DNA from 4 places in the Diaphorobacter ruginosibacter genome. Region 3 is predicted to be linked to each of the others. Evidence: riboswitches for the same ligand, from Rfam matches in the RefSeq annotation. Region 3 holds a riboswitch; each other region holds the start of a gene.
The links. A riboswitch is a leader RNA that binds a small molecule or an ion and turns the genes downstream of it on or off. The one in region 3 is predicted to bind cobalamin.
Positions count from the first base shown of each region.

Region 1: it holds a riboswitch for cobalamin, as region 3 does, so the genes downstream of both, H9K76_RS08485 (ABC transporter substrate-binding protein) here and H9K76_RS11675 (TonB-dependent receptor) in region 3, are expected to answer to the same signal.
Region 2: it holds a riboswitch for cobalamin, as region 3 does, so the genes downstream of both, cobW (cobalamin biosynthesis protein CobW) here and H9K76_RS11675 (TonB-dependent receptor) in region 3, are expected to answer to the same signal.
Region 4: it holds a riboswitch for cobalamin, as region 3 does, so the genes downstream of both, H9K76_RS15945 (TonB-dependent receptor domain-containing protein) here and H9K76_RS11675 (TonB-dependent receptor) in region 3, are expected to answer to the same signal.

Region 1 is NZ_CP060714.1:1,848,927-1,856,474, reverse strand. Features, by position in the region: gene H9K76_RS08505 (Kelch repeat-containing protein) at 1-559, opposite strand, end outside; gene H9K76_RS08500 (helix-turn-helix transcriptional regulator) at 745-1,857, shown strand; gene H9K76_RS08495 (glycosyl hydrolase family 18 protein) at 1,922-3,838, opposite strand; gene H9K76_RS08490 (helix-turn-helix transcriptional regulator) at 4,030-5,196, shown strand; cobalamin riboswitch at 5,235-5,425, shown strand; gene H9K76_RS08485 (ABC transporter substrate-binding protein) at 5,582-6,445, shown strand; gene H9K76_RS08480 (vWA domain-containing protein) at 6,435-7,067, opposite strand; gene H9K76_RS08475 (magnesium chelatase ATPase subunit I) at 7,103-7,548, opposite strand, start outside.
Region 2 is NZ_CP060714.1:1,839,351-1,846,898, reverse strand. Features, by position in the region: gene cobN (cobaltochelatase subunit CobN) at 1-2,595, opposite strand, end outside; gene cobW (cobalamin biosynthesis protein CobW) at 2,626-3,675, opposite strand; cobalamin riboswitch at 4,047-4,336, opposite strand; gene H9K76_RS08460 (TetR/AcrR family transcriptional regulator) at 4,430-5,053, opposite strand; gene H9K76_RS08455 (arabinose transporter) at 5,144-6,367, shown strand; gene H9K76_RS08450 (siderophore-interacting protein) at 6,360-7,097, shown strand; gene H9K76_RS08445 (2OG-Fe(II) oxygenase) at 7,124-7,548, opposite strand, start outside.
Region 3 is NZ_CP060714.1:2,590,730-2,598,277, forward strand. Features, by position in the region: gene H9K76_RS11640 (alpha/beta fold hydrolase) at 1-627, shown strand, start outside; gene dmpE (2-oxopent-4-enoate hydratase) at 634-1,419, shown strand; gene dmpH (2-oxo-3-hexenedioate decarboxylase) at 1,443-2,231, shown strand; gene H9K76_RS11655 (2-hydroxymuconate tautomerase) at 2,325-2,516, shown strand; gene H9K76_RS11660 (DUF1294 domain-containing protein) at 2,831-3,124, shown strand; gene H9K76_RS11665 (AraC family transcriptional regulator) at 3,146-3,943, opposite strand; gene H9K76_RS11670 (pyridoxamine 5'-phosphate oxidase family protein) at 4,040-4,726, shown strand; cobalamin riboswitch at 4,832-5,075, shown strand; gene H9K76_RS11675 (TonB-dependent receptor) at 5,227-7,371, shown strand; gene H9K76_RS11680 (ABC transporter substrate-binding protein) at 7,443-7,548, shown strand, end outside.
Region 4 is NZ_CP060714.1:3,503,857-3,511,404, forward strand. Features, by position in the region: gene cobO (cob(I)yrinic acid a,c-diamide adenosyltransferase) at 1-419, opposite strand, end outside; gene H9K76_RS15925 (ABC transporter ATP-binding protein) at 458-1,279, opposite strand; gene H9K76_RS15930 (FecCD family ABC transporter permease) at 1,276-2,316, opposite strand; gene H9K76_RS15935 (ABC transporter substrate-binding protein) at 2,322-3,134, opposite strand; gene H9K76_RS15940 (bifunctional adenosylcobinamide kinase/adenosylcobinamide-phosphate guanylyltransferase) at 3,212-3,799, opposite strand; gene H9K76_RS15945 (TonB-dependent receptor domain-containing protein) at 3,843-5,696, opposite strand; cobalamin riboswitch at 5,812-6,077, opposite strand; gene H9K76_RS15950 (DUF904 domain-containing protein) at 6,112-6,336, shown strand; gene H9K76_RS15955 (cell division protein ZapA) at 6,333-6,716, shown strand; RNA gene ssrS (6S RNA) at 6,804-6,983, shown strand; gene H9K76_RS15960 (sulfite exporter TauE/SafE family protein) at 7,033-7,548, opposite strand, start outside.

The sequences.
Region 1 (7,548 bases), 740 kb from region 3:
CGCTGCCGGGCATCTCGTCGATGCCCGTCCACGTGCGGGTGGCCGGGTCGTAGATCTCTGCACTGCGCAGGGCCGCCTGCCCCGCCATGCCCTGGCCGCCGACGACCAGCACCCGTCCGTCCTGCAACAGCGTCGCCGTGTGATGGCGACGGCGTACCGCCATGTCCGCACCCGCGGGCGTGAAGGCATCCGCCTGCGCGTCGTAGATGAATGCGCTGCCCAGCGGTCCCCCGGTGGTGCTGGTGCCGCCCGCGATCAGCACGGTTCCGTTGCGCAGCCGCGTGCTGGTATGCGCAAGGCGGGGCTGCGGCAGGTTCGCGGCGGCCACCCACCGGCCACTGCCGGGGTCTAGGCGCTGCGTCGAGGCCAGGACACCGCCCGAGCCGTCCTGGCCACCGGCCAGCCAGACGCTGCCGTCGGGCAGCAAGGTGGCGGTGTGCAGCAGGCGCGCGGAGGCAAAGTCGGCGCCTGGCGCCCAGCCGGCGTGGCTGCCGCCCAGCAGGCCCAGATACAGCGCGCTGGCCGCCAGCCAGCGGCCCAGGGATGAGTTTTGGTACATGGTATTCGGGTTGGTTCTTGCGAGAGTCGGACCTTCGGGAGGTACGCAAACACATGAGGATCAGTCGGTCACGATGGAGAACTTACCGGCAGGCAATGCGCTTGAAACCACCCCGCCGGGGTGGGATGTAGCGCGGCATCTACAGTGCGTTGACGCACAGGCAGCCGCGCTCTAAATTCGCGGCGATGAGCCCATCCCATGCCCGCCGCCAAGCCCTTGCCCGCCTGCACGGCATGGCCTGCCTGGGAACCGGCGGCACGCTGCTCATCGAGCCTCTTCTGCAGGAGCTGCATCGGGTGATCGGTTTTGATTCAGGCGGCTACTTCTACCCTGGCGCCGATGGCGAGCTCGATGCGTTCATGGAGTCCCCGGACGTGCAGGCGTCCGTGCCGGAGCACCTTGATCCTGGCATCCAGCACAGCGAGAACCTGGTCTTCCGCAATACCCTGCGCGCACCAGGCGACATCGTGCTGCATGAGCACGGCCCCCGCAGCATGGAGCAGATGCTGCGCGACACATCCCTCGAGACGCTGCTGCGCAGTGACTACTACAACGTCGTGATGCGGCCTGCACAGGTGCGCGATTGGCTGTGCCTGCCCCTGCGTACCCCGCAGGGTCAGGGCGTAGGCATGCTGTTCCTCTTCCGCTCGGCCAGGGCGCAGCCGTTCCAGCCCGAGGAGGTCGCCCTGCTCGCACGGCTGGAACACCAACTTGCGTACATCCTGCAAGGCGGTGAAATGGATGCGCAGGACAGCGAGATCCACAGCGAAGGGGTTCTGGTCGCCACGCTTGAGGGACAGCCGCTGTGGATCTCGCCCGAAGCCGAGGCGTTGATGCCCCTGGCCTTTGGCTGGCGCTGGCGGCGCGGGGCACAACTGCCGGCGGCGCTGCTGGAGCTGCTTCGGCGGCTGCGGGCGCCCTCCGGACGGATGGAGCTGCCCGCCATGCGGCTGCATACCGCCCATGGCTGGTTCTCGCTGCGCGCCATCCTCATGAATGCCGCGCACGCCCCACTGCCCGGGCAGCCGGAACACGCCGTCGCCCTGCACATCACCCACCGCGTGGCGCGCGGCGTACGGCTGCTGTCAACGCTGCAGACGCTTGCCCTGCCGCAACGCCAGCACGAACTCGCCTGGTGGCTGGCACGCGGACTCTCCGAATCACAGGTCGCCCAGCGCATGGGTATCAGCCTCAACACGGCGGTCTACCACCGGCGCCAGCTCTACAACCGGCTGGACGTGACCGGCAGAGAGGAACTGCTGTCGAAGCTGGGGCACGCAGTGCCCGCTCGCCGCTAGCCACCCTGCCGCATGCGCAAAAAAGCCCCGAGCCGGCACCGGCGCGGGGCCCTCTCCTCCCTCCTCAAGGAGCCTGCACGCTCACTGCTGCCGACAGCGGACCTTCCTTGCCGGTGGCGTCGATCATCGCCACCTGGTAGCGGTGGCTGCCGCCGGGCGCTGCGGTATCGACGTACTGCACGGCATTCGTCACCGTCGCGATCGCGGCTCCGTCGCGGTACACGCGGTAGCCCGACGCGCTGGCGTTCATGAACGATTGCTTGACGGCCTGCATCTGGGGATTGCTGCCATCGCTGGGCAGGTAGCCGTAGTTGATCGTCCACACCAGCGTGCCGCCCAGGCCCTGCTCACGCACCCACCGGCCCTTTTCAGCGATGGAGCGCTCGTCCTCGTAGCTGAGGTACGTGACGGGCGCATCGCTCGCGCGCCACCAGGGCTGGCTGTAGCTGATGTAGCTTTGCTTGGCCACGTCGTCCCAGTGGTAGGTCGCGCCAGGCTGGCCGAAGGCATTGTCGTTGACGAGGCGCTGGTAGCTGTTCACGCCGTCACCGCTATTGGATCCGTGCATGCCGCTCTGGCGGGGGCCGGTGATGGGGTTGTTGTAGAACATGCCATAGAGACCCACGCCGATACCCAGCTTGGCGCGCGGCACGCCCGCGTTCAGGTAGGCCTGGACCGTGGAGGCCACGGACGTGGGATGGCTGCCGCTTTCGCCGAACAGCGGCGAGTGGTGCCACGATTGCCAGCCACCGCCCCAGTCACCCGCCATGCTGTAGGTCATGAGGTTGAAACGATCCACCGCCTCGGCCACCTGCACATGCCAGGATGTGATCTCGCCGGGGAAGTTGACGTTCACCCAGAAGCCAGGCCAGCTGATCTCGAACGGCGCGTTCGGAGGCTGGTAGGTCGGGCGCTGCTGCGCCGCCGCGCGCAGCTCGCGCAGCAGCGCCAGCGCCTGGGCGCGGCCCTGGGCGGTATCGAGGTTTTCCTCCCAGTCCACATCCACGCCGTCGTAGCCCTTCTGCTCCGCCTTGTCGAGAATGTTCTTGATGAAGGTGGCACGAATGCCCGCATCCGCCGTGGCGGCCATGAAGCCGGGGCCGTCGAACTCTCCACCCAGCATCATGATCGCCTTGGTGCCGGCCGCGTGGGCCTTGGCGATCAGGCGGTCCTCCGCCTGCGTGTGGGCGGTGCCCGCGCCCTCCATCAGCTCACCCGCCTGCCCGCCCGGCAGCGATCCCTGTCCCGGTGCATAGCGGCCGAAGATGAAGTGCGTCATCGTGCTCATGTCCACGGCCTCGGGCGGGAAATACTCCCAGAACCAGCCGGTGTAGTAGCCATTGACCCACTTGCCGCTGCTGGTGACGGGATTCCATCCCAGACGCACGCCCTGCGGGGTGGCCGTGGCTCCCAGGCCGCCCACCACGGGCAACGGATTGGAGGGTGGCGGTTCGGGGTTGGGGTTTGGATTCGGGCCGGGGTCGCCCGGATCGGTCGGGTCGGTGGGTGTGGAGACCCGGTCCTGCTCGATCACGAACTGCGCCAGCCCGTCACCGCCGCCCTCGAAATATTCCATGCGCACCGTGTGCTGGCCCGCCGTCATGGGCAGGGTGGCCACATCCATGGTGACGCCGTGCAGCGTCCAGTTGTCGATGACGTTCTGCCCGTCCACGAACACGCGCACGCCGTCGTCCGTGAAGGTGATGAACTTGGCCGGACCCGCCTCGAACGGCAGCGTGCCCGTCCAGCGTGCAGAGAAGCCATCCACGGGCAGGCGGGCCGGATCGGGACTGCCCTCGGCGCCGCCCCAGTAGTGGTTGACGGGACCGTCCTCACAGCGCGACAGGACGGGCGCCCCCGACAGTGCGGTGTTCGGAAAATACTCTGCCAGCCATTGGCCGGGAGCGCAGCTTTGGGCGAAGGTGGCCGTGCAGGCTCCGGCCAGCAGCAGCGATGCGCAGATCGTTCTGAGCGTAGGCATGGTGAAAGACACTCCTTGGTTGTTTGCAGGCTGCGCAGACTACCGGTGAACTGCGCGCTGCGCCCCACCCTGGCGGGGGGAGACCGGGCCCTCGGAAATGCAGGCGTCCGGGCCGGCGGGCAGCGGGCGCTCCCCGCCCCACCCTGGCGGGGTGGGGTCTTGATATCTACAGTTGCGTGACAATGCGCACCATGTCGACGTCGCTCGCACCTCCCCGCCAAGCCCTTGCCCGCCTGCACCAGATGGCGGGCCTGGATTTCACCGGGCCCGAGCACATCGAGCCCGTGCTGCATGCCCTGCGCGGACTGATCGGCTTCGACTCCGGCGGCTACCTGTATCCCGACGAGCACGGTGAACTCCATGCGCACATGCAGAGCCCGGAACTCATCGCCAACCTGCCCCACTACTTCGACCCGCGCATGGAGCGCAACGAGAGCCAGTTGTTCCGCCGCAGCCCGCGCCACTTTGCGGGCATGGTGCGCCACGAGCACGGGCCGCACCTGCTCGGTGAGGTACTCACCGTATCCCGGAGCGAACTCCTGCGCAGCGACTACTGGAACGAGATGCTGCGCCCTGCCGGTGTGACCGACTGGCTCACCCTGGTGCTGCGCACGGCGCAAGGCCGCGGGGTGGGCATGGTGTTCCTGTACCGCCACGGCACCTTCTTTTCGCAGGAGGACGCCGCCACGCTCGCGCAACTGGAGGGACACCTGTCCCGCATCCTGCAGGTCAGCGAAAGCGATGCGGCGGACAGCGAGGTGCAGGGCCAGGGCATCGTGGTGGTCACGCCCCGCGGACGGCCCCTGTGGGTTTCGCCCGAGGCCGAGGCGCTGATGCGCATGGCCTTCGGCTGGCATTGGCGCCACGGCGCGGACATGCCGCCCGTGCTGCTGGAATTGCTGCGCCGGCTGCAGGCCGAGCCCGCGCGCAAGGGCTGGCCGGCCATGGCCCTGCCGGCTCTCGAGATACGCAATGTGCACGGTAGCTTCTCGCTGCGCGCCACCCGCATGGCCGACGCCACGGGCCAGCAGCCCGACCGCCAGGCCGCCGCACTGCACGTCACGCGCCGCGTGGCCCACAGCGTGCAACTGCTGTCAGCCCTGGGCGCGCTCAAGCTGCCGCTGCGCCAGCATGAGATGGCCTGGTGGCTCGCGCGCGGCCTGTCCGAAAACCAGATCGCCCAGCGCATGGGCATCAGCATCAACACGGCCGTGTACCACCGGCGACAGCTCTATAACCGCCTCGGGGTGGCCAGCAGGGACAACCTGCTGGTGAAGGTGCGGCAAGGCTATGCGCCGGGGCATGGCGAAGGGGCCGACGTGGACCGGCGCCCCTTGCTGCCCGCGGGTATCGGATAGAAGCCGTTTCATCCCGTGCCATGCTCGCGGGAGCCGGTAGAATCCGCGCCAGCATGGGATTTCCTCCACGGAGGAATGAAAAGGGAACACGTTGCAAATACGTGGCTGTCCTCGCAACTGTGAGCACCGAGCTGCCGCCGGAACCACTGCCGACACCTGTCGGCGGGAAGGGGCGGACAGCGCCAAAGACGGTGCAAGCCAGGAGACCTGCCGATGCGAGTCGTTACTGTGCCATGGAGCGAGGGCTCTTTGTGGTCGGGTTGCCGAGGCAGTAGCGTGAGCCATCACTTTTACCTGCGTCGTGCGGCCCTCGGTGCGTCTTGCTGATCTCAGAGCCCGATGCCGCGCTCGCGTGGAAATCACCAGCACGCTCCCAGTACGGACCATGAACATCCACCTCCACAGAATCGTCGCGGGCACCCTGGCTTGCGCGTCTGCCGTTTCCGCCTCCTCCGGGCAGGCTGCGCCGCTGCGCGTGGTGTCGCTGCAGCCCTCCCTCACCGAAATGGTCTGCGCGCTCGATGCCTGCGACGGACTCGTGGGCATCGACCGCTACTCCAACTGGCCGCAGACCGTGCAGACCTTGCCGCGCGTGGGCGGACTGAGCGACGCGCAGGTGGAGATGATCATGGCGCTCAAGCCTGACCTGGTCTTGCTGCGGCCCCTCAACCGGGCCGCCGACCGCCTGAAGGCGCTGGGCCTGAACGTGCTGCCCGTGGATGCGACCAGCCATGGCGAACTCCGCCTGCAGATGGAGGTCGTCGCACGGGCGCTGGGCAAACCCGGGACGGGCGAGGCGCTCTGGAAGAAGATCGACCAGCGCGTGGAAGCGATCCGCGCCAAGGTGCCGCCCCATTGGAGAGGCAAGCGCGTCTACTTCGAGGTGCATGGCGGGCATGCGGCGGCGAGCGAATCATCCTTCATCGGCGAGACGCTTTCGCGCCTCGGGCTGAAGAACGTGGTGCCCGCCAGCATGGGCCTGTTCCCCAAGCTGGGACCCGAGTTTGCGCTGCGCGCCAACCCCGACCTGCTGATTTCCACCAATGCCTATGGCACGCCGGCCATTGCCGACCGACCGGGCTGGAGCTACATGCCCGCAGTGAAACAGGGCCGTGCCTGCCGCATCTCCTCCGAGCGCTTCGACGTGATCGCGCGCCCCGGGCCTCGCATCGATGAGGCCGCGCAGGAGATCCTGAACTGCCTGCTCGAAATCGACCAGCGCGCCGCCGGCCCCGCCCTCATGCGCTGACGGGCTGGTAGTGCGCGCGCCAGTCCTGCGCAAGCTGCTGCGCGCGCCGCAGGGGCGCACGCGAGGACTCGAAGTCCAGGATCCGGATTTCATCGGCATACGCCGGACGCGCGGGCCGTTCGCGGGTTCTCGCGTCGGTCATCAGCCAGAGCCAGCCCTGCAAGGCTGCCAATCTGAGGGCCTGCATGCGCAGCAGGCCATCCGCGGCCCCGAGTGCCTGCACAAGCGGGGTACCGCCGCCGCCGCCGATGGGCGCCACCCACTCCTCGTTCCAATGCGCGGCGCGCGACGGCGGCAGGCGCAGCTCGACGCCTGCGCCACCAAAGCAGATCAACGCCACCTGTTCGCGGCGCTGGTAGGCCTCCTCCAGCAAGCCCAGCAGGACGCCCTTGGCCCGTGCGAGCGCACCGCTCGTGACCATGGAGGCCGAGCAGTCAAGCACCATGCAATGCAGGCGCACCGCACGCGGCTGCAGCGGCCTGCGCCGCAGGTGTTCGGCAGCCAGCGCCTCGCCTCCGCGCGCCATGAGCGTCCGCGGCCAGTCCAGCCCGCCCGTCTGCGCATGCCGTGCATCCGCGCCCCGTTCATCCGATCGAGCCTCCGCCGCGCCGCGTGCCCGCACCGACAGGGTGGCCAGGGCATTCCGGGGGCGAAGGCTCAGGCTTTTTTTGATGCATCGGCTCCCGTGCTGCGCAGCGGCATGAAGGCATGGTTGCTGCCCAGCCGCTCCAGCGCCACCGCCTCGGGCGGCATGTAGCCCCAGTCTCCCGAAGCATCCGTACCATGCGCACCACCCGAAGCGCCCTGCTCCCGCGAGGCCGTGGGAGATGCCGGCCCGGCCTGCTGGCGGGCTTCGCTCGGTGTCTTCTGCATCGACGATAGCGCTGGAGCAGGCATGTCGCCGAGCTGGGCCGGTGCGCCCGGCTTGCGCCTGTGTGCAAGAACCAGTTCCGCAATGCCGTCGACGTGCCCGGTCTGCAGTTCATCGGCATCCAGCCATGCGGCCCATGCACGCGCTGCGCGCAGCAGCACCAGGTCGGCACGCAGGCCGTCCACCTGTGCGCTCACGGCCCAGCGTCCCGCATGGGCGATCACCTCGTCGC
Region 2 (7,548 bases), 750 kb from region 3:
ATCGCCGCAGCGATCGAGCGCGGGCGCGAGCTGTGTCCGGACATGCTCCAGTGCAGCCCGCGTTCGCGGCCATTGACCGAACGGGTGCTCCCCCGCCTTGCCGGCCTCCTCGATCACACGCGCGGCAAGCAGTTCCAGCCGCTCGCGCGTGTCGCCCTCGTGCCGCCAGGCATCGCCGCTGACGTCCTGCAGCACCTGAGGCCTGGGGCCCTGCCATGCACGCGCGGGCTCCATGCGCAAGGGGTCGAAAGCACTGGCACCAGTGGCGTCTCCATCGGCCGGCGCATCCGCCAGCAGGTCATCGGCCAGCGCCTGCAGCAGGCTCCGGCCCTGCGCGGAGGGATAACGCGCGAGTGCCAGCAGGGTATCGCGCCGCTGCACGCCCCGGGGCGACATGCCGAACACATGCAGGCCGTCGCGGATCTGGGTTTCCTTGAGTTCACAGAGGTAGGCATCGATGCGCTCGAGCAGCGCGTCGTCCGCGTCCCCGGCATCGCCGGCCCCTGCGGAGCTGCCCTCGGCCATGTCCTCCAGCAGGTGCTGCTGGCGCACCAGAGCGAGGATCTGCCTGCGCAGCAGCTCCGCCCGGCGCAGATCGACCAGCAGCGCGTCGTAGTATTCATCGACGAGCCGCTCCAGATCCTGCAGCGGCCCGTGGTTTTCCGCGCGCGTGAGCGGCGGCATGAGATGGTCGATGATCACGGCCTGGCTGCGGCGCTTGGCCTGCGCGCCTTCGCCGGGATCGTTGACGATGAAGGGATAGAGGTGCGGCAGCGGCCCGAGGATCGCATCGGGCCAGCATTGCGCGGACAGCGCGAGGCTCTTGCCCGGCAGCCACTCCAGGTTGCCGTGCTTGCCCACATGCACCAGTGCATCGACACCCCACACATCGCGCAGCCAGAAATAGAACGCGAGATAGCTGTGGGGCGGCACCAGCTCTGCGTCGTGGTAGCTCGCGTAGTCCTGCGCGCCCATGCCCCTTCCGGCGTCCGCCAGCGCTCGCGCTGGCTGGATGCCCACGAACACCGTGCCCAGCCGCAGCCCGGCAATCATGAAGCGCTGCTGACGCAATGCGGGATCAGATTCGGGCGGTCCCCAGCGCGCGTTGATGGCATCGGCCATGCCCGGCGCCAGCTCCGCGAGCCGCGCGAGGTAGTCGGCGAGCGGGTAGCTTTGCCATGCCGCGCGCAGCGGCCACTGCGCGGGATCGTTGGCGATGCCTTGGGTCAGGGTTTTCATGAGCGCATCGCCGCTGGCGGGCGCATCGTCGCTCACCCCATAGCCCTCGGATTTCAGCGCACGGAGAATGTGAATGACGGACTCTGGCGTGTCCAGCCCCACGCCGCTGCCGATCCGTCCCTCGCTGCCCGGGTAGTTGGCAAGCACCAATGCCAGCCGCTTCTCGGAGGCAGGCTTGGTGCGCAGCGCACACCAGCGCGCTGCGAGCTCGGCCACGAAGTCCACGCGGTCGGGCTCCGGCTGGTAGGCCACCACGTCGGTCTGCGTGTAGGGGCAGCGGTGCGACAGGCCCTTGAAGCTCACCGCCCGCGTGATGATGCGGCCGTCGATCTCTGGCAGCACGATCTGCATGGCGATGTCGCGCGGGCGCAGGCCCTGGCTGTCCTCCAGCCAGTCTTCACGATTGCCGCCGCTGGCGATCACCTGCAGCACGGGAGCATCGCCCGCGAGCGACTGCCCCTCGCCAAGTGCCGAGAACGCGGTGGTGTTGAGCACCAACTGCACGCCATGCGTCTCGCACAGGCCCTGGAATGTGGAGAGGCACAGCGCGTCCTTGAGCGAATCCAGCGCCACGGGCAACGGATTCATTCCGCGCTCGCTCAGCGCCAGCGCCATGGCGTCGAACGCCGCCGTGTTGCCGGACAGCAGGTGGGCGCGATAGAACACCAGTGCCACCACGGGGGCCCCGGGTTGCCATACAGCTTCGAGGTCATCGATGCCGACAACCGAATGGCCCGTGGTGTTGCCTGGCGTGTTGCCTGGCTCGTTGCCGGGTGCCTGGCGAGAGACAAGTCCTTGCGGAACATGCACGGCCACCTGCGGCAGGCCGCGCGGCGGTGCGGGCTCCGCGCCGAACTGCAGGCCATGGAAGGCCGCGGCCTGGACGAAGGCCCGGGCATTCGCGGCACCGCCCGAACGCAGATACTGCCACAGCAGGCGGCAGATGGGCAGCGGCAGGGTGCTGTGCTCCAGCAGCCGCAGGTCTTCCTGCAGGTCGCCCGAGAACATCGCCAGATGCTGGCCGCGCTCGCGCGCAAGCGCCGCGATCTGCTGCACGCCATAGGGCCACGCGGATTCCGAACCGAGGTGATCCACCACCACCACGCGCGCATGGCGCAGCACCTCGTCCACATAGAGATCGAGGGATGCGCTCTGCCGCAGGTGCAGCAGGTTGGCCAGGCGCACCTGGGGAAACTCCGGTGACTCCTGCGCCATGCGGGCACAGGCCTGTGCGAGCAAGGCCAGCGTGGTGTCCGCGGAGCTGAGGATCACGATGTCCGCCGGCGTCTGGTCCAATCGCGTGACAACGCTTTCGTCCTCTACGAATCCTCCCGGGCGGGTACTGAGCAAATGCATGGACTGTTCCTGCTTGTCTGGAAGGCCGACTCAGGCCTCGACGCCGGCAAGGCCCGCGCGCAGCGCCTTCTCGTCCAGGTCCTGGCCGATGAACACGAGGCTGGTGCGGCGCTCTTCACCGGTGCGCCACGCGCGGTCGAAGTGCGAGTCGAGCCGGCGGCCCACGCCCTGCAGCAACCACCGCATCGGCTTGCCCGGAATGTCGGCAAAGCCCTTCACGCGCAGGATGTTGTGCTCGCCCACCAGGCGGTTGACGGCCGCCAGCAGGCGATCGCGGTCCACGGGAGGCAGGTCGACCACGAAGGAGTCGAACTCGTCATGGTCGTGGTCTTCCTCGTGGTCGTGGTGGCTGGTGCGCTGGTCGATCGTGGCCTCGGCCGCCTTGCCCAGGCCCAGCAGCACATCGAGCGGCAGTCGGCCATGGTCCGCATGCACGATCTTCACCTGTGGCGACAGTTCCTCGCGCACCAGCGCCTGCACCCGGGCCAGGGCCTGCTCGTCCACGCCATCCACCTTGTTGAGCACCACCAGGTCGGCCGCGCTCAACTGGTCCTCGAAGAGCTCGTGCAGCGGCGATTCATGATCCAGGTTCGGATCCGCGCGGCGCTGCTCGTCCACGGCCTCGGGGTGGGCCGCAAACTGACCGGCAGCGGCGGCGGGCGTATCGACCACGGTCACGACGGCATCCACCGTGAAGACGCTCGCAATCTCGGGCCACTGGAATGCCTGCACCAGGGGCTTGGGCAGGGCCAGGCCCGAGGTTTCGATGAGGATGGCGTCGAGCTGGCCGCGCCGTTCGGCGAGCTGCTTCATCACGGGGAAGAATTCCTCCTGCACGGTGCAGCACATGCAGCCGTTGGCCAGTTCGTAGAGCGCGCCCTCCACCGGCGCCCCGCTCTCGTCGCAACCGATGCCGCAGCCCTGCAGGATTTCCCCGTCGATGCCCAGCTCGCCAAACTCGTTGACGATGACGGCGATGCGCCGGCCGTCGGCGTTATCCAGGATGTGGCGCAGCAGCGTGGTCTTGCCGCTGCCGAGAAAGCCGGTGACGATGGTTGCGGGGATCTTGGCGGTGTTCATGCGATGCGCTCCAGGATGGAGAAGGTTCCGAGAGGACCGATCGCCCAGCACCCCGGCGACCGGCGCGTATGCATGGCAGAAAGCGGGAGGCATGCGGCGCGCAGCGAATCCTGCGCGCCTCGACGAACATGCGCGGGCGCCGTGCCTGCGTTCATGTGCGCCTCCCGGATCCCGCCTCGCCCACCCGCGAAGCCGTCGGAGTCATCGAACGATGAGTCATCAATACACACCGCAGGCGCGCCGTTCCGGGAAAAGGCCTTGAAGACAAGCATCACGGTGGCACAGGCGTCATGCCGAGCAGGGATGACGGTGGCCAACCGGACCGCATGCGCAGGCCCGCCCGGACACGCACTCTCCCGCGGCGTCCGAAGCGAAGCAAAGGCCGGTATCCGGGCTCGCAAGACGCCGGGCATGTCTGCTACCGGCCCGGTTCCGCGCCTTCCCACGTCTTGTCAGAGGTTGACGACGCAGTGACCACGAGCCCGCGCGGCATGGTTTCCATGCTTCGCGCGGCCCATTCGGGAACCTTGGCTTGCTTACCGTTGCGGGGGCAGCGCAGGCCTTGCGAGGCGCCATGCGGCGTCGCTCACCTGCTTCCCGTTGAACCCGATTGAATGCGCATGCAGGGCATGCTGGCAGTCGTTCAGGCACCTTTGCATCGGCGCGGGTCAGGCGCGGAACATGCCGCGATCCAACCCGCCCGGGCATTATCGTGCAATTCTCCCGTGGCGCGAGAAAGCCGGACGCCCCTCGCCTACCTTGGCGGTCCGCCGCACAGGTAGCGGACCAGCATCTCCACGATCGCCTCCTCCACCTTCTCGATCGGGTGCGGTGCGCCCGGAGGAATCACCGCGGCATGGATCAGCGACTCCATGGTCTGCAGCGCAACCCAGGCCGCCAGCCCCAGGTCCTGCTGCGTCACTTCGTGCCGATGCTCCTCCAGCAGCCGTTGGATGCGGTGGTGAATGCTCTGGTCCGCCTGGCTCTGGTCCGATGGTGCATCGAAGAACGGAAACTCCTTCTCCAGCACCTGGTGCAACTGGGGCGCGACCCGGTGCGCGGCCAGCCACGCGTGGACGATGGCGGCCAGCTGGCCCCGCAGGTCCAGCGACGACGCGCTCGCGAGGACAGTCTCCATCGCGGCATGCATCTCGACCGCATGCCGCTCGTGCAGCGCCGTGATCAGCGAGTCCTTGTTGGGGAAGTACTGGTACACGGAGCCGACGCTGACGCCCGCGCGCTCGGCCACTAGGTTGGTGTTGGTGGCGGCGTAGCCGCGCTCGCTCAAAACGCGAGCCGTGGCTTCCAGAATGGCATCGACCAGGGCCCTGGATCGGCTCTGGCGAGGGATGCGTCGTGGCTGGGGCAGTGCTGTCATGGGTCCGTCCTAACGCGAGTTTTCAACGTGAGCAATGACTCATATTATTCCAAATATCGAGCAAATGCTCATGTTTGGAGTGATGGATTCATGTCTTCCCGTTCTCGTACGACCACCACGGCCGCAGCGCCTCCGCCGCCCGCCGTCAACGTCTTTCTCAAGCTGCTGCCCATCACGCTGGCAGTGTTCATCGGTTTCCTCACCATCGGCCTGCCACTGCCGGTTCTTCCGCTGCATGTGCATGACGGACTGGGCATGAGCACGCTGGTGGTCGGCATCGTCATCGGTACACAGTTCGCCGCTGCCCTGCTGTCCCGTGCATGGGCCGGCAATCTGGCCGACACCCGCGGCTCCAAGCGCGCCGTGGTCACCGGTTTCCTGGTGGCATCCGGTTCGGGCGTGGCCTATCTGGCTTCGCTGGCTTTTCCCGGGTCACCGGAAACCTCCATCTGGGTCCTGCTGCTCGGGCGCGTGCTGCTGGGCTGCGGTGAAAGCCTGGTCGTGACCGGCGCCCTGAGCTGGGGCATCGGGCTCGTGGGCCCGCAGAACGCGGGCAAGGTCATGGCCTGGGTGGGCACCGCGATGTATGGCGCCTACGCGGTCGGCGCCCCGGCCGGGGTGGCTGTCAACAGCGCCTACGGGTTTGCCGGCATCTCCATCGCCGCTGCCGCCCTTCCCCTGCTCGCATGGGCGCTTGTCGCGAACGTGCGGGCCATCGCACCCACCGCCGTCCGCCGCACGCCGTTCTACAAGGTGCTGGGTGTCGTGGGCGGCGCGGGCCTCGGCCTGGCCCTCTGCAGCGTGGGCTTCGGCGTCATCACGGCCTTCATCGCCCTGCTGTTCGCCGCCCGTGACTGGGGCAATGCCTCCCTGGCGTTCACTGCTTTCGGGCTGGCCTTCATCGGCGCCCGCATCTTCTTCGGCCACCTGCCCGACAAGCTCGGCGGCGCACGCGTCGCCGCCGTCTGCGTGCTGATCGAAGCCGTGGGGCAGTTGCTCATCTGGGGTTCACACACGCCCGCCATGGCCTATGCCGGCGCGGCGCTGACCGGCTTCGGCTACTCGCTGGCATTCCCCGGCTTCGGGGTGGAGGCCGTGCGCCGCGCACCGCCGCAAAGCCGGGGCGTGGCCATGGGCGCCTATGTCGCGTTCCTGGACATCTCGCTGGGCATCACGGGCCCGGCCCTGGGTGCGGTGGCCGGCGCATGGAGCGTCGATGTGGTCTACCTGGTGGGGACCGTCGCCGTGGCCTCTTCGCTGCTGGTCGCCGTGCGCCTGCTGACAACCCGCCCTCAGGGAGCACACCATGCATGAAACAGACACCAAGCCGCGCAGGACACGCGCAACGGGCATCGTGCAGGCCGTCCGCAGCGTCACGCCTCACATGCGGCGCATCACCGTGGGCGGCGGCGAGATCGCCGAGTTTCTCAACACGGATGGCATCGACGAGCCGGCCGCATGGGTGAAGGTCTTCCTGCCGTCCGGCGAAGGCCGCGCCTACACCATTCGGCAGATCGACTTCAGGGCCGGCACACTGGACCTGGACTTCGTCCTGCACGGCACCACGGCCGACTCCGGCCCTGCCGCCCACTGGGCGTCCCAGGCGCGCGTCGGCGAACACATTGGTATCGCGGGCCCTCGCAGCGGCGGGTTCGTGCTTCCCGGCAACGCGCGCTGGGTGATGCTCGCGGGAGATGCCACGGCCCTGCCCGGCATCCAGAGCATTGCCAGCCGCCTGCCCGCCGACGTCAACGTCAAGGTCTACGCGGAGGCGCCGACTCCCGACGACCGGCAACCCATCGAGAGCCCGGCCAGGCTGCGCATCGAGTGGATCCATGCCCAGCCCGAACCCGGCCTGGGCCTGTGCCAGTCGCTGCTGCACCGCCCCCTGCCTCCCGGCCCGGGCTACATCTGGATGGCGGGCGAGTCGGCGGCCATCCGGGTGCTGAAGCTGCACTATCTGCAGGAGCGGGAGCTGCCGCGCCAGGGCGTGAGCGCCAAGGGATACTGGAAATCGGGAGAGGCCGACCATCGGGACGCGTGACGGGGCACCTCTCAGTCGTCGCGGGCTCACCTCGCGTCATGAAAGATGAGCCCCACGGTATGGCGCCGGCCGCTGCGCACGCGGCTGACGCCATGGCGCATGGCAAGCCGGCGAAAGCCACGCTGCCCCCTGGCGGGTCGCTGGTTGACGGTGAAGATCACCGCGTCTCCCTGCCGCAGCGCAATCACCTCCGCGCGCTGCCCATGGGCCCCGCTCTCGGTCATGACGAATTCGCCGCCGGTGAAATCCCTTCCGGGCTCCGACAGCAGGACGGCCACCTGGAGCGGAAACACATGCTCGCCATAGAGATCCTGGTGAAGACAGTTGTAGTCGCCCTCCGCGTATTGCAGGATCAGCGGCGTCGGCCGCGTCTGCCCGGCCCGGTGGCAGCGCTTCAGGAAGGTGTCCAGGTCGTCCGGATACAGCTCCGCCACTCCCAGCCGCTGGTTCC
Region 3 (7,548 bases):
TACGGCATGGATGCGTGGGTACGGCAGGCCGTGGGGCTGCTCGACGCGCTGGGCCTCGAGCGCGCCGACCTCGTCGGCAATTCGTTCGGCGGCGGGTTGGCGCTGGCGCTCGCCATCCGCCATCCCGAGCGCGTGCGCCGCCTCGTGCTCATGGGCAGCGTCGGCGTGCCCTTCACGCTGACACCGGGCCTCGACGCGGTGTGGGGATACGAGCCGTCGATCGACGCGATGCGCCGACTGCTCGACATCTTCGCGTACGACCGCGGGCTCGTGAACGACGAGCTCGCGCGCCTGCGCTATGAGGCCAGCGTACGGCCGGGATTCCACGAATCGTTCTCCGCGATGTTCCCCGCCCCGCGCCAGCGCTGGGTCGATGCACTGGCGAGCCGCGAGCAGGACATCCGCCGCCTCCCGCACGAGACACTGATCGTGCACGGCCGCGAGGACCGGGTGATCCCGCTCTCCAACTCGATCACGCTTGCCGACTGGATCGCGCGCTCGCAGCTGCATGTCTATGGCCGCTGCGGCCACTGGACCCAGATCGAGCACGCGGCGCGCTTCGCCACGCTCGTCGGCGAGTTCCTCGCCGAAGCCCGGGACAACGAACCCCTGCCCTTCACCGGCTGATACACCATGACCACATCCCTTCCCCTGCAAGCCCTGGGCGACGAACTGTACGAAGCGCTCAAGGGCAACCATGTGCTCGATCCCCTCAGCACACGCCACCCCGGCATCACCATCGACGATGCCTACGCCATCCAGCAGCACATGCTGGCACGCCGGCTTGCTGCGGGCGAGCGCGTGATCGGCAAGAAGATAGGCGTCACCTCCAAGGCCGTGATGGACATGCTCGGCGTGTTCCAGCCCGACTTCGGCTGGCTCACCGACGGCATGGTCTACAACGAGGGCGAGGCGGTTCCCGCAAGCAGCCTCATCCAGCCCAAGGCCGAGGGCGAGATCGCATTCGTGCTCAAGAAGACGCTCAAGGGCCCGGGCATCACCGCCGCCGACGTGCTGGCCGCGACCGAGGGCGTGATGGCCTGCTTCGAGATCGTCGACTCGCGCATCCGCGACTGGAAGATCAGGATCCAGGACACCGTGGCCGACAACGCGAGCTGCGGCGTGTTCGTGCTCGGCGACCGGCTGGTCGATCCACGCGACGTGGACCTGGGCACCTGCGGCATGGTCCTCGAGAAGAACGGCGAGATCGTCGCCACCGGCGCAGGAGCCGCAGCGCTCGGCCACCCCGCGAACGCGGTCGCCTGGCTTGCCAACACGCTCGGCGCCCACGGCATTGCGCTCGAGGCGGGCGAAGTCATTCTCTCGGGCTCGCTTGCCGCCATGGTGCCCGTGAAGGCCGGCGACAACCTGCGCGTGACCATCGGCGGCATCGGCGGCTGTTCGGTGCGCTTCGTTTGAAAAGAACAGTTGGAGAAACACCCATGGCACTCGATGCAAAAACCCTGGACCGTCTCGCGGAACACCTCGAGACCTGCGAGCTCGAAGCGCGCGACACACCCAAGATCACCGACGAACATCCCTCGATGGACTGGGATGACGCCTACGCGATCCAGAACCGGATCCTCGCGCGCAAGACGGCCCGCGGCGCCCGCCCGATCGGCTACAAGGCCGGCCTCACCTCGCATGCGAAGATGAAGCAGATGGGCGTCGAGACACCGGTGTTCGGCTTTCTCGCGGACTATTTCAGCGTGCCCGAGGGCGGCACGGTCAGGACCTCCGAGCTCATCCACCCGAAAGTCGAGCCGGAAATCGCCTTCGTGCTCAAACGCGCGCTCAAGGGTCCGGGCTGCCATATCGGCGACGTGCTGGCCGCGACCGACTTCGTGCTACCCGGCATCGAGGTCATCGACAGCCGCTACCGGGACTTCAAGTTCGACCTGAAGAGCGTGGTGGCCGACAACACGTCGGCATCGCGATTCGTGGTCGGCGGCCGCCCACGGCCCCCGCACGAGGTGGACCTGCGCACGGTCGGCATCGTCCTGGAGAAGAACGGCGAGCCGGTCGCCATGGGCGCGGGTGCTGCCGTGCTCGGCCACCCTGCGGCGGCGATTGCGATGCTCGCCAACCATCTCGGCAAGAGCGGCCAGGAACTGCCCGCCGGCAGCCTGATCCTGTCGGGCGGCGTGACCGAAGCCGTGGCCGTCGCGGCCGGCGACAACGTCTGCCTGCGCGTGCAGGGCATGGGCAGCGTGTCGCTGCGCTTCACCTGACGCACCGCCACGCGCAACCGTGGCGTACCCATCTACCGCCCCGGCATGCAAGCCGGGCGCGGCCTCCTCCGTTTCAACTCAAGGATCACCCGCATGCCATTCGCCCAAATCTACATGATCGAAGGCCGCACCGAAGAACAGAAGAAGGCCGTGATCGAAAAGGTCACCCAGGCGCTGGTGGATGCCGTGGGCGCTCCCGCCGCCAATGTGCGGGTCTGGATCCACGACGTCCCCAAAGAGAACTGGGGCATCGCCGGTCAAAGCGCCAAGGAGCTCGGCCGCTGAGGTTCCGATTGAGCCTGGACCGATCCTGCCGTGACGCTGCCTTGTTCCCGTTCTTCGCACCTATACTCGGGCGGCGCATGCGGCAGGCCTTTCTGCCTGCCTGCCGCTCAGTGTCCAACCTGTCGGTCCGGCCGCCAGTTAGTCAGTCATCCTCCAGAAAACATCCTCATGCGCAAACAGGGAACGATCCGCCGCCATAGGGACGTATCGGCAGCCCCGGCCGCCGGCAGCGGCCTCTTCAAAATCCTGCTGGCGGCCTGGGTGGTGCTGATGGTCTTCGGCCTGTGGCAGGGCGACATGGCCCCCTCCTCGCCGTGGGCGTGCCGCTCCTCAATCTCATCACCTTTCTGGTGTACCGTCACGACAAGAAGGCGGCCGAAACGGGTCGCTGGCGCATCAGCGAGCGCACCCTGCACCTGCTTTCGCTGGCCGGCGGCTGGCCTTCGGCCTGGTTCGCGCAGCAAACGCTGCGGCACAAGTCATCCAAGCGAGAATTTCGCGTGGTCTACTGGGTCACGGTGATCGGCAATCTGGTGCTCCTCGGCATGCTGATTCTGCTGCCCGAATCCGGCGGCGGGATGGGGGCGCTGCTGCGGTCGCTGCGCTAGGACACAGCCGTCCGCGGAGGACTACAGCGCGCGCGCACGCAACCGATAGCTGGCGGGCGTCTGTCCGAAAGTACGGCGAAACAGGCCGATGTAGGCGCTGACGCTGGCATAGCCCAGATCCAGCGCAATGGCGGTGACGCTCATGCCCTCGGCCAGCATCTCCAGCGAGCGCAGCAGGCGCACGCGCTGGCGCCAGCTGGTGAAATTGAAGCCAGTCTCGGTGACGAACCTGCGGCTCAGGGTACGCGAACTGATCGCGCCAAAATCAGCCCAGTCCTCCATGTCGCGTGGGTCGGCCGGGTTGGCCATCAGCGCCCGGGCAATGCGCTGGAGACGGGCGTCCCGGGGAAACGGCAAGCCGAACTCCTCCACAGGCAGGCCACGTATTTCATCGAGGACCACGGCACAGATGTGCAGTTGCGCCTCGCTGGGTGACACGGCGGCCTCCGGCGTCAGGCTCGCCAGCCGCAGCACGGCTTCGCGCAGCAGCCCCGACACGCGGATGGTGCACGGCTGCTTGGGCAGGCTGGCACAGGCGGCCTCGGCGATATAGGCGCTCCAGCCATGGTACGGGCCATACGATCGCCCCGAATGCGCGTGGTGCGGCGGAATCCAGACGGCATGGATGGCCGGAACGATCCAGACACCTTCATCCAGATGAACGGAGATCAAGCCCTTGATCGAGCCGAACAGCTGGCCGCGCGCATGCCGGTGCGTCTCGGAAGACAGCTCCTGTTCCAGCACGCGAGTGGCCGCCATGACGCTGGGGCCGTCGGCGGAATCCATGTAGGCCCCCAGTACGTGCATCAGGTCGGGCATGGCGGATTTGAGATATTCATTGGCTGAAAAATTCTACATCCGCCAGATCCGCGAGGCTTACGCTCGGGGCGTACTGACCTCCGACAAGATTTTTCCATGCCCTCTTCCAACGACTCCAACAACTCGAACAACTCCTCGCACCCGGCGACGCGCCCGATACCCGACCCGAACCTCGTCGACCTGGACGCCCTGTACGCGCCACCGACACTGCGGATTCAGCAGGGTGTGCTCCCACGCCTCGCAGACTTCCACAAGGCCTATCTCGCCCAGGCGACCTTCTTCTGTCTTGCTACCGGGGATGCCAGCGGCCTGGATGCCTCCCCTCGTGGCGGCCCTGCCGGCTTTGTGCATGTCCTGGACGAGCAGACCATCGCCTTCGCGGACTGGCCCGGCAACAACCGCATCGCATCGCTGCGCAACCTGCAGCAGGACGACCGCCTGGCGATGCTGTTTCTTTTCCCGGGTCTCGACGTGTTCATGCGCATCAATGGTCGCGGCCGGATCTCCACCGACAGGGATCTGCTGAACGAACTGCACGAAGGCACCAAGGTGCCCAAGACCGCCACCGTGGTCCGCATCGATGAAGTGCTGTACCACTGCGGCCGCGCCATTCACCGCGCGGGGCTGTGGAACAGCGAAGGCCATCCGGACCGCCACCAGCTTCCGACAGTGGGACAGGTCATGGCAGGCATCGCCCGCCTGCGGGGCGACTCGCTGGCTCCCGAGCAGGTCACGCAGGCGGATGAGCACTACGCGCACGTTGTGCGGCAGGAGCTTTACTAGAACCGGAGGCCGGCTCCTGCCGTGCTGGCCGGGCCCAAGCGATCGCTACGATATACTTTGTAGCGAATTGACGGTGGATTGTCGGCACGCTCGTTGACAGGCCGCCTTCAATTTCATGCAACAGGTGCCCGGATTGAAGTCCGGGTTAAACGGGAACAGGGTGCAAAGCCCTGGCTGCCCCCGCAACGGTAAGCAGATCAAACCGACTCAAGGCTCTTGCAGTGCAGGAGCCAGCCACTGGTGCTCTACGTGGCCTCTCACGAGGTGTGCGGCAGCACTGGGAAGGCGAGCGGCAGGCTTCTCCAAGCCATCTGTCAGCCCGGATACCGGCCTGTTGAGCGCTGTGCGGCAGAGTTCCATCCTCTCCCGCCAGCATCTGCAACGACCGTCTGCGGGGAGCAGCGTGACGGCAACAAGCCAGTGACAGTCCCGGCCAACGGTCGGCCCGATGTCCCGGCATGATCTCGTCACCAGCAGGCAGGCGGCCAGCACCACTGACGATGATGAACCATTTCACCTTGCCCGCCGTACTGATCGGCCTGGCACCCGCCGCTCTGGCCATGGCCGCAGAGCCCACCCCCGAACCCACGCAGGCGAGCCCGTCGCGTGCCGAAGCCCCGGCACAATTGCCGACCGTCCATGTGACGGACTCCGCCGAAGACCGCCCGGGCCTGTCGAAGGCCACCGTTTCAGGCAGCCGCACCGGCCTTGCCACGCTCGATCTGCCGGCAAGCCTGGATTCCGTGGATGAACAGACCTGGCAGGAACGCGGGGACAGCCGCATGGCCGACATCATTGGCCGCACGGTCGGCATGACGCCGCTGTCCGCCACCAGCTACAACAGCCTGTCTTTCAGCACACGAGGCTTCACGGGCACCAACTCCGTGGGGATTGCCGAGGATGGAATACGCCTGGGCGTGGCCTCCACCACCACGCCGTATCCGGCCAACAGCTGGGGCTATGAACGCGTGGAAGTGCTGCGCGGACCGGCCTCCATCGTCTATGGAACCGGTACCACGGGCGCCACCGCCAATGTCGTGCGCAAGCAGCCCACGCGCGAGACAGTGCGCGAGGTGCTGCTCGGCACGGGCTCCCACGGCACGGCCAAGCTGGGACTGGGCATGGGTGGCGCATTGAGCGACACCCTGACCTACCGCTTGGATGCCTATGGCCACCGCACCGATGGCGAGCATGACATGGCCCGGGCCAGTGGCGGCAAGCTGATGAGCACGCTGCGCTGGCAGCCCACGTCGGCACTGCGCCTGGAGTTGCTGGCCGACGTGAGCGACGAGAAGCCCGCGCGCTACTTTGGCACGCCCACAGTCAACGGACGCATCGTTCCCGAACTGCTGGGGCGCAACTTCAACACCGACGACAGCGATATCCGCATCAAGGACCGGCGCGTGCGCGGCCGCATGCTGTACGAGGTCAACGACTGGTTGAGCCTGAGCAACGAGCTCTATCATTTCAAGGCGGACCGCTATTGGCGCAACATCGAGGCCTACCGCTACGACCCTGCGGCACAGACCATCAGCCGTGGGGACTACCTGGAGCTCTCCCACGATCTGGAGCAGACCGGCAACCGCCTGGAATCCAGGATCAAGGCCGGAGCCCATCAGCTGGCGGTGGGCTGGGAGGCCAACCGCGCGCGGTTCCGCTACGCAGGAAACTCGGACAGCCGCACGGTCACGCGCCCCATTGGCGACACAGGCATCGTGCCCTGGGACAGCCCAAGCGCCATGGTGCCCCGCTTTACGACCGAAGCCACCACGCACGACTTCTATGCCGAAGACGCCTGGACGCTCAGCGACCGCTGGCTGCTGCTGGCGGGGTTGCGCCGCGACCTGACGGACTTCAGCCGCAACGACCTGATCGGCAGCGGTTCATTCGACAAGACCCTTGGCGGCACCGCCTGGCGCCTCGGCCTGACCCACAAGCTCAGCGCACAGACCAGCCTGTACGGACAGGTCTCGCAAGGCCACGACCCGGTCACCAACGTCCTGACGCTGAATCTGGCCAACCGCGACTTCAAGCTCACCACGGCACGCCAGGCCGAGGTCGGCATCAAGCAGCAGTTCGGCGAGGGCCGCGGCGAATGGACGGCTGCCCTGTACCGTATCGAGAAAAAGGACATCATCACCCGCGACCCGAACAACAGCCAGGTATCGGTGCAAGGCGGCAAGCAGCACTCCCAGGGCCTGGAGCTGAGCGCGGTGACGCGCCTGTCACCCCACTGGCGCCTGGAAGGCAACTATGCCCTGGTCGACGCCAAATATGACGAACTGATAGAGGCAGGCGGAGCCGATCGCTCCGGCAAGCGCCCGCCGAATGTGGCACGGAACACCGCCAACCTGTGGGCGCACTACACCACCCACAGCGACCTGGGCCGCTGGCAGGCCTCGCTGGGCGCGCGCGCCGTGGGCCAGCGCTTTGCCGACAACGCCAACACCGCAACCAGCCCAGGCTATACCGTATGGGATGCTGCCCTGAGCTGGCGCCCCGGGCCTCGCAGCACCTACCGCCTGACGGTACGCAACCTGACCGACAAGGTCTACACCTACTCGGCTGTCTCCAACGCCAAGGCATCGCAAGCCTATCCAGGCGAAGGCCGCCGCGTGGATCTGACGGCGGAGCTGGCGTTCTGATCCCGCACCCCGAATCCACGGAACAACGGCGTCCGACGCATGCATTGGCCTGAACTCATCACCAGAGCACCATGAACCCCAGTCGATACATGCCCGTCGGCCTCCTGCCCCTGCCCTTCCTGAAACGCCATGCGGTCGCACTCATGGCGGTTCTGGGGCTTGCCGCCTGCTCCGAGC
Region 4 (7,548 bases), 910 kb from region 3:
AGCGTCTCCAGCACCTGGTCCAGCGGCAGCCAGCCGTAGATCAGCGGATAGGTGATCTCGTCGAGCACGACGAGAAAATGCTCGTCCGACAGGATGGCGGCGCGCGCACGCTCCCAGCCGTCGCGCGCCAGTTGCGCGGAGTGCTCCAGGTCGCGGCTCTTCCAGCTGAACCCGTCGCCCAGCCCCTCGATCGGGATGCCGAGCGACTCGAACATGCGGTGTTCTCCGAAGCGCGCGGTGGGCACCTTCATGAACTGGAAGATCTTCACGCTTTTGCCACGGCCGTGCGCACGCAGCGCCAGGCCGAACGCGGCGGTGCTCTTGCCCTTGCCGTCGCCCGTGTTCACCAGCAACAGGCCCCGGCGCTCGCCGGCCGGCTTCTCGTAGGATTTTTCGGTGGGTGCGGATTCGATTTCCATGGCGTTTCCCAGTCTTGAAGTTGATTCGGTCGTTGCTTTCAGGTCGTCGCCGCGCGCGAGCGCCAGTGCGGCAACGCCACCCATACGCCATCGACGTGCAGCACGCGGATGCGGTTCTCGAACACCTGCTCGAGCGCGGCATGGGTGGCCGGATCGGCGCACGCACCATGATGCTGCACGCGCCCGTTGGCCATGATCACCATGTCGTCGGCCTGCAGCGCGATCGACACCTCGTGCAACACGCTGACCACGGTGTTCCCGGCGCTCACCAGGTCGCGCACGATATGCATCCAGTCGGTCTGGTGCGGTGGGTCGAGATTGGCGAGCGGCTCGTCCATCAGCAGCAGTTGCGCCTGCACACAGAGCGCCCGCGCGAGGAGCACGCGCTGGCGCTCGCCGCCCGAGAGCTGCGACAGCGGGCGCGAACGCCACTGCCACGCATGCGTCATGTGCAGTGCCTGTTCCACCGCCTCGAAGTCCGCCGGGCCGGCAGGAGCAAGCCAGGCCTGGTGCGGCAGCCGGCCGAGCATCACGACGTCGTGCACCAGCAGCTCTTCCATCGCGGTTTCGTTCTGGCCGAGCCAGGCCATGCTTCTCGCACGCTCACGCGCGGGAATACCGTGCAGCGGACGGCCCATGAGCCGGACGTCCGCATCGACGCTGGCGTGCCTGAGCAGGCCCGACACCGCCTTGAGCAAGGTTGACTTACCCGCTCCGTTCGGGCCGACGATGCTGGTCCAGCGCCCCGCCGGGATGTCCAGGTCGATGCCGTGCAGGATCTCGCGGTCACCCGCTTGCACGCGCACATTGCGTGCCTCGAGCGCGAGCGGCGGATGCACGGATTGCAGGGATCGGCTCATGTCGCGCCTCCCGCACCGGATGCACCCGCCATGCGGCGGTGCATGAGCCACAGCAGGTAGGTTCCGCCAAGGGCCGCCGTCAGCACGCCCACGGGCAATTCCTGGGGCGCAATCAGCCAGCGCGCCAGCACATCCGCAGCCAGCAGCAGTACCGCCCCCATGCAACCCGACAGCAGCACATGCCACGGATGCGTGACGCGCACCATCGAGCGCACAAGATGCGGTGCCGCCAGTCCGACGAATGCGATCAGGCCCGTGTGCGCCACGGCCGTTCCGGTCGCCAGCGCCATGGCGGCAATCAGTCCGGCGCGCATCGGCGCAAGCGGCAGCCCCAGGCTGGCAGCGGTCGCCTCGCCAAGCGTCAGCCCATCGAGTGCGCGCGCCAGCGCCAGCGCGGTGGCTGCGCAGATCAGCCAGCTGGCAGCCATCAACCCCACGGCCGACCAGCCCACGAAGGCCGTCGTGCCCAGCGTGAAGGCCTGCATGGCCTGCAGAATTTCGGGCGACCCGAGTTCGACGAGATCGCGCGCGGCGCCCAGCACCACCCCGACGATCACGCCCGCCAGCAGCAGGCGCAGCGTGTGCTGCGCTCCCCGGGCCAGCATCAGCGTGAGCAGCACGGCACCTGCCGCCCCTGCAAACGCCACACCCGTGATGCCCATGCGGGCCAGCAGGCTTGCGGAAGCTGGGGAAACGCCCATCCAGACCATCGCCAGGGCACCGCCCAGGGTGGCACCGGAGGCGCTTCCCAGCAGGTAGGGATCGGCCAGGGGATTGCGGAAAAGCCCCTGCGCCACGGCGCCGGCCAGCCCCAGCAACGCGCCCGCGAGCCATGCACCCACCGTGCGAGGTAGCCGGATTTCCATGACGATCTGGCGCGCCACGGGATCGTCCTGCAGGTGCCTCAGGCTTTCGAACCCGGTGCTGCCCACGGCCGCCCCCACGGCCAGCAGCAGCAGGCTGGCCGACAGCAGACCGATCAGCAGCACGGCCGCCTTGCGCCGGTTGCCCGCCGGTGAAACCATGTGGCCCGCCATGATGCTCATCCGGCCTTCTCGGCAAGGCAGCGTGCCATGATGCGCGCCGCTTCGGCCATGCGCGGACCGGGGCGCACCAGGACGTCCGATTCCGCGGCATCGAACGTGCATACGCGCTTTTCACGCACCGCGCGCAAGGTGTTCCATCCCGGATAGTTGACGGCGTCCTGCATGCTGCGGTTGCCGATCATGATGACGTCGGGGTTCGCCCGCACGATGAATTCGGGGTTGAGCCGGGGAAACGGCCCCAGCGAGGCCGGCACCACGTTGCGCATGCCGAGCCGCTGGAGGATTTCCCCCATGAAGGACTTCTCGCCGGCCGCGTACGGCCCCCGGCTCACCTCGAAGTACACGCGCTTGCCCCGCGCATTGGCCGGCAGTGACTGGCGTGCCGCCTCCAGGCCGGCCTCGATCTCGCGCCACGTGCGTGCGGCGCCCTGCTCCGCCGGCACGTCGAGGATCACGCCGACCGTGTTCAGCACGCGCTGCGCGTCCTTGAGCTGGCGCGGCTCCAATGCCACGACCTTGTAGCCCAGCGCCTCGAGGCGGTCACGCCCCCGGCCGCTGGTGGACATCAGGATCAGGTCCGGCTTGAGCGCCACGACCGCCTCGATGTTGGGATCGATGCCGCCACCCACCTTGGGCAGGTGGCTGACGGATTCGGGCCAGTTCGAGTAGCGGTCCACCCCGACCAGGCGCTCGCAGTGCTGAAGGGCACATACGCTCTCGGTGAGAGACGGCAGCAGGCTCACGATGCGCCGCGGCGCCTCCTTGAACTCCACGGTGGCCCCCCTGTCATCCACCACCTGATAGGCCATGGCCGACGTCGCGACGGCACACCATGCGAATGACACCAGCAACGTACGGCAGCCGGCAGCGATCGAGCGCGAACCACTCATCTTTCTTCTTCCTTCAAACACATCGGCAGGCCGGCCACCATCAAGGTCACGCGCGAGCATGCCGCCGCGACCTGCTGATTGAGTCCACCGAGCGCATCGACAAACGCGCGCACTTCACGCCCCATGGGAATGACACCCAAACCAATCTCGTTTCCCACCAGGATGATGGGTCCGGACGCCTCTTTCAATGAACGCAAAAATGTAGCCGATTGTCCGGGCCATTCCCGCGCGCGCTCCTCTGCGGCTTTGGCCGGCATCAGCCAGTTGGTAAGCCACAGCGTGAGGCAGTCGACAATGAGCAGCGTCCGGTCATCGGAGTGCGCACGGATCAGCGCGTCGATGGCCAGCGGCTCCTCCAGCGTTGCAAGTCCCGGAACACGCAGCGCGCGATCATGCCGGTGGCGTGCTATGCGGGCGCGCATTTCATCGTCCCAGGGAGTGCCCGTGGCGATGAGGCTGGCACGACGCGACGGATCACCCGCAAGCCATTGCCGCGCGAGCAGCTCGGCACGGCGCGACTTGCCGCTCTTCTGGCCGCCCAGGATCAACTCGCTTGCGGCAATGAAATCACGTGGAGCGGTCATGCGGTCTTCGCTTTAGAGAGGGGAACCTGCAACATGCAACGGCTTACTGCGGTGCCCACTTCAGGCCGACATAGAACGCCCGGCCCGGCGTGGCATAGCCGCGCGCAAGCTCATAGTTCTTGTCGGTGAGGTTGTCGAGGCGCGCCAGCAGCGTGAAATCGCGGCCGATGCTCGTGTTGGCGTACAGGTTGAATGTGGTGTAGCCGCCCAGCATGTTGGATCCCGACGCGGTGTCATACCGGCGCGAGGCCGCATTCATCTCGGCACCGACATTCCAGCCGGCGACGGCAGTGTCCGCGCTCAGCTTGGCATAGCGCTTGGAGCGGCGCGCCAGCTGGCGGCCCGTGTCCAGGTCATGCGGATTCTGGAAATCGATGGAGCCGTTGAGCGACACCGGTCCGAGCTTGTGCGCCGCGCTCAGCGTGACGCCTTCGTACTCCGCGCGCCCCACGCTCTGGTAGCAGCCGAATGCCGACGGACAGGTGCCCGGAGCACCATAGACGATCAGGTTGCGCACGCGGTTGCGGTAGGCCACGATGCCCGCGCTGCTCGAGCCACGCGTCCAGCGCGTGCCGATCTCGACATTGCGACCGGTTTCCGGGTTGAGCGATGCGTCACCGTACTCGCTGAAGCGCTGGTACAGCGTGGGCGCGCGGAAGGAGGTGCCGCCCGCGGCCGTCACGCGCCATTCGTTGTTGATCGCATAGCCGTAGGACAGGCTGCCGGTGCTCTTGCCCCCGAACTCGCTGTCGTTGTCGCGGCGCAGATTGGCCTGCAGCGTGTGTGCCCCGGAATTCATGCCATAGCCCAGCGCAAGGGCGTTCTGCGAACGTTCGCGCTTGAGATCGCCGACAAACTCCGTGGCAGGGTTGTGCAGCTCGTCCTCGCGACGCTCCAGCGATGCCGTGAAGCGGTGTACGCCCAGCCGGTACTCGTTCTGGAACAGATAGCTGCGCACCGTCGTCTCGGTCATGTAGAAGTTGGGCGTGGTGCTGTACTTCGAATTCGACTGGTTGACCTGCAGTCGCGTGCTGTAGCTGTCGTTCCACTTGGCATCCCACAGCAGATCGGCGGTACGCAGTTGATGGTGGTTGCGGTCGTCGGCCTTGAGTCCGGCGTCATACTGCGAATTCAGATTGCTGGCCAGCACCGAGGCCTGCAGGCGCTGGCCGGGCGCGAACGTCCAGCCCACGCGGGCATTGCCGGAATTGCGCTTGTAGCCGTCGTCGTCCGGGTTGAACGTTGCCGCGGGCCGGATATTGAAGCCGTCGCTGCCCTCATGCGCTACGCCGACCGAGTAGTCGATGGCACCAGAGCTGCCGCTCACGCCGGCCTCGGCCGTGCGCGTGCCGCGCGAGCCCACGCCCACGCCGACGTAGGGGGCTGGCTTGCCCTCGCCCTTCTTGGTGAACAGCTGGATCACGCCCGACACGGCGTCCGAGCCATAGACCGCCGCGGCAGGGCCGCGCAGCACCTCGATGCGGTCAATCTGCGAAAGCGGAAGCTGCTCCCACACCACGCCTCCGGTCGACTGCGAGTCGATGCGCACGCCGTCAAGGTATACGGCGGTGAACCGGTTCTCGCCGCCGCGCACATAGACGCTGCTGGTGTTGCCCGGCCCGCCATTGCGCGTGAACTGGATGCCCGGAACGCGCGCCAGAACGTCCACGACGCCCACGGCACCGCTGTTGCGGATGGTCTCGGAGTCGATGATCGACACGTCGGCGACCAGGTCGGACAGGGGTTGCTCCACGCGCGTGGCGGTCACCACGGTTTCGCGCAAGGTGGACTCGGTGGCAGCCTGAGCGAGCAGCGTCTGGGAAAACGAGGGGAACGCAGCGGCCAGCGCCAAGGGCAGCACCGCAGCACGGGCCAGCACAACAGATTGAGTTGTCATCGTGGACAAAAAGAAAGAAGTCGCCGCGTCCGACCTCCCCGTCGGCACATGGGCATCACAGCCCGGACGCGCGAAGACGCCTGCCGGACTTTTCCGGCAGGATGCTCTCGTCGCATCCAGAACCACCGTGTTGGCCGGTATCCGGGCTGGCGGCGCACTCCTTGACCGCCTTCCCGCATGCTTGTTCAAGGCACACAGTGGCTGTGATGGCAAAGAGGGAATCCCCGGGGCGCCCGGCGGGGCGCCTGAAGGAATTCGTCCGCTGACCGTTGCGGGGGCAGCGCAGGCTGAGGGTTTTTCCATGGCGGAGACCCCTCCCTGCTTCCCGTTGAACTGCAGCGTGTGAACCACGCTGCGAGCACCAACGACGTAATTTTACGATTGTTTGTGCAGCGATCCGTACAATAGGTGTTGTATGGCTCCACCATCCTCCCAAGACCAGATCGCCGAGCGCGTCGAGCGCCTGTTGGTTCGCTATGCTGAACTGCAGCGCACCAACGCACTGCTGTCCCAGCAGGTTCTGACTCTGACGCAAGAGCGCGACTCCCTCAAATCCCGCCTGCAGACAGTTCGCCACCGCATGGACTCGCTGCTGGAGCGGCTTCCCGACATTCCGGATACGAAAGACGACGCCTCATGAAGCAGATCGAGGTCCAGATCATGCAGCAGAGCTATCTGCTGAGCTGTCCCGAAGGCCACGAACCGCGCATGCTGGAAGCCGTCGAACGGGTGGATGCGGCGATGACGCGCATCCGCGATGCCGGCAAGGTGCGCGCACGCGAACGCATCGCTGTGCTGGCCGCGCTGAACATGGCCTTCGAGATATCCGATCACGAGGCTGCGGCTTCGGCTTCCAGGGCCAGGGAGCAAGAACAGGCCGAGGCCGCGAGCAACGGCATGGTCGCACATCCGGCCCAGGCCCAGCAGCCCCAGGCCTCTTCGCCGGAAAGCGACGAACGCATGGCCCATCTGCTGGAGCGACTGGATTCCGCCCTCGGCGAGGACGGCCGCCTGTTCTGACGATTCACAGTCTCGCGAAGATACGCCACCCGGCGGCATGAAATGCCCTCGTCGGCCACGAGGGCGCCCGTGGCGCAATTACAATAGGCTCGTCTGCGGTGTTGCCGGGTTTTATATTTCCTTGAACCAATGCTCACTGAGCACGGGCTTGATACATCACCTGATGAGCGTGATCGTCTCGCGTCAGATGAACCCAACGTCAGGTTGCTCTTGCCCACCTGAACCCCCGGTTCAGGATGACGATCCGGTGGCACTTGCAGACACCTTGAATTCCCCCTGATCGCCCCGACGCCCACGGCGGGCATACGCTTGGCGATCATGTCACGCACCACGGCGCCTGCTGCTGGTGCACCACCCCCCACCACAACGCCGTGGCACCCAATGCCACCAGCACGATGCCGCTGAGGCGCACGCCCCATGCGGCCATGCGGGGCGTTGTGAGGCGTTCGCGAAAATGCAGCCAGCCCCAGTGCCCCGTCCACAGCCATAGTCCGCTTGCCAGCGCAAACATGGACATGGCCAGGGCGCCCGCCAGCGGGCCGCCGCTCAAGGCCGCCAGCATCGCGGCCGAGTAGAGAAAACCACACGGCATCAGCGCCCAGCCGCAACCCACGGCCAACACACCGCCCGGCCTGTCCACCGCCGACTTCACGCGCGACCACACGCCACGTCCCGCGCGCTCCATCCAGGCGGGAGCCTGCAGCCGCATGACCAGCATGAGCCCCCAGGCGATGATCGCAATGTGCATGGCTGTCCAGATCGGACGCAGCGCGCTGGTGCCCTGGCTGAACCAGGCCAGCCGGTCCATGGCATAGGCAGCCAGCGCCCCCAG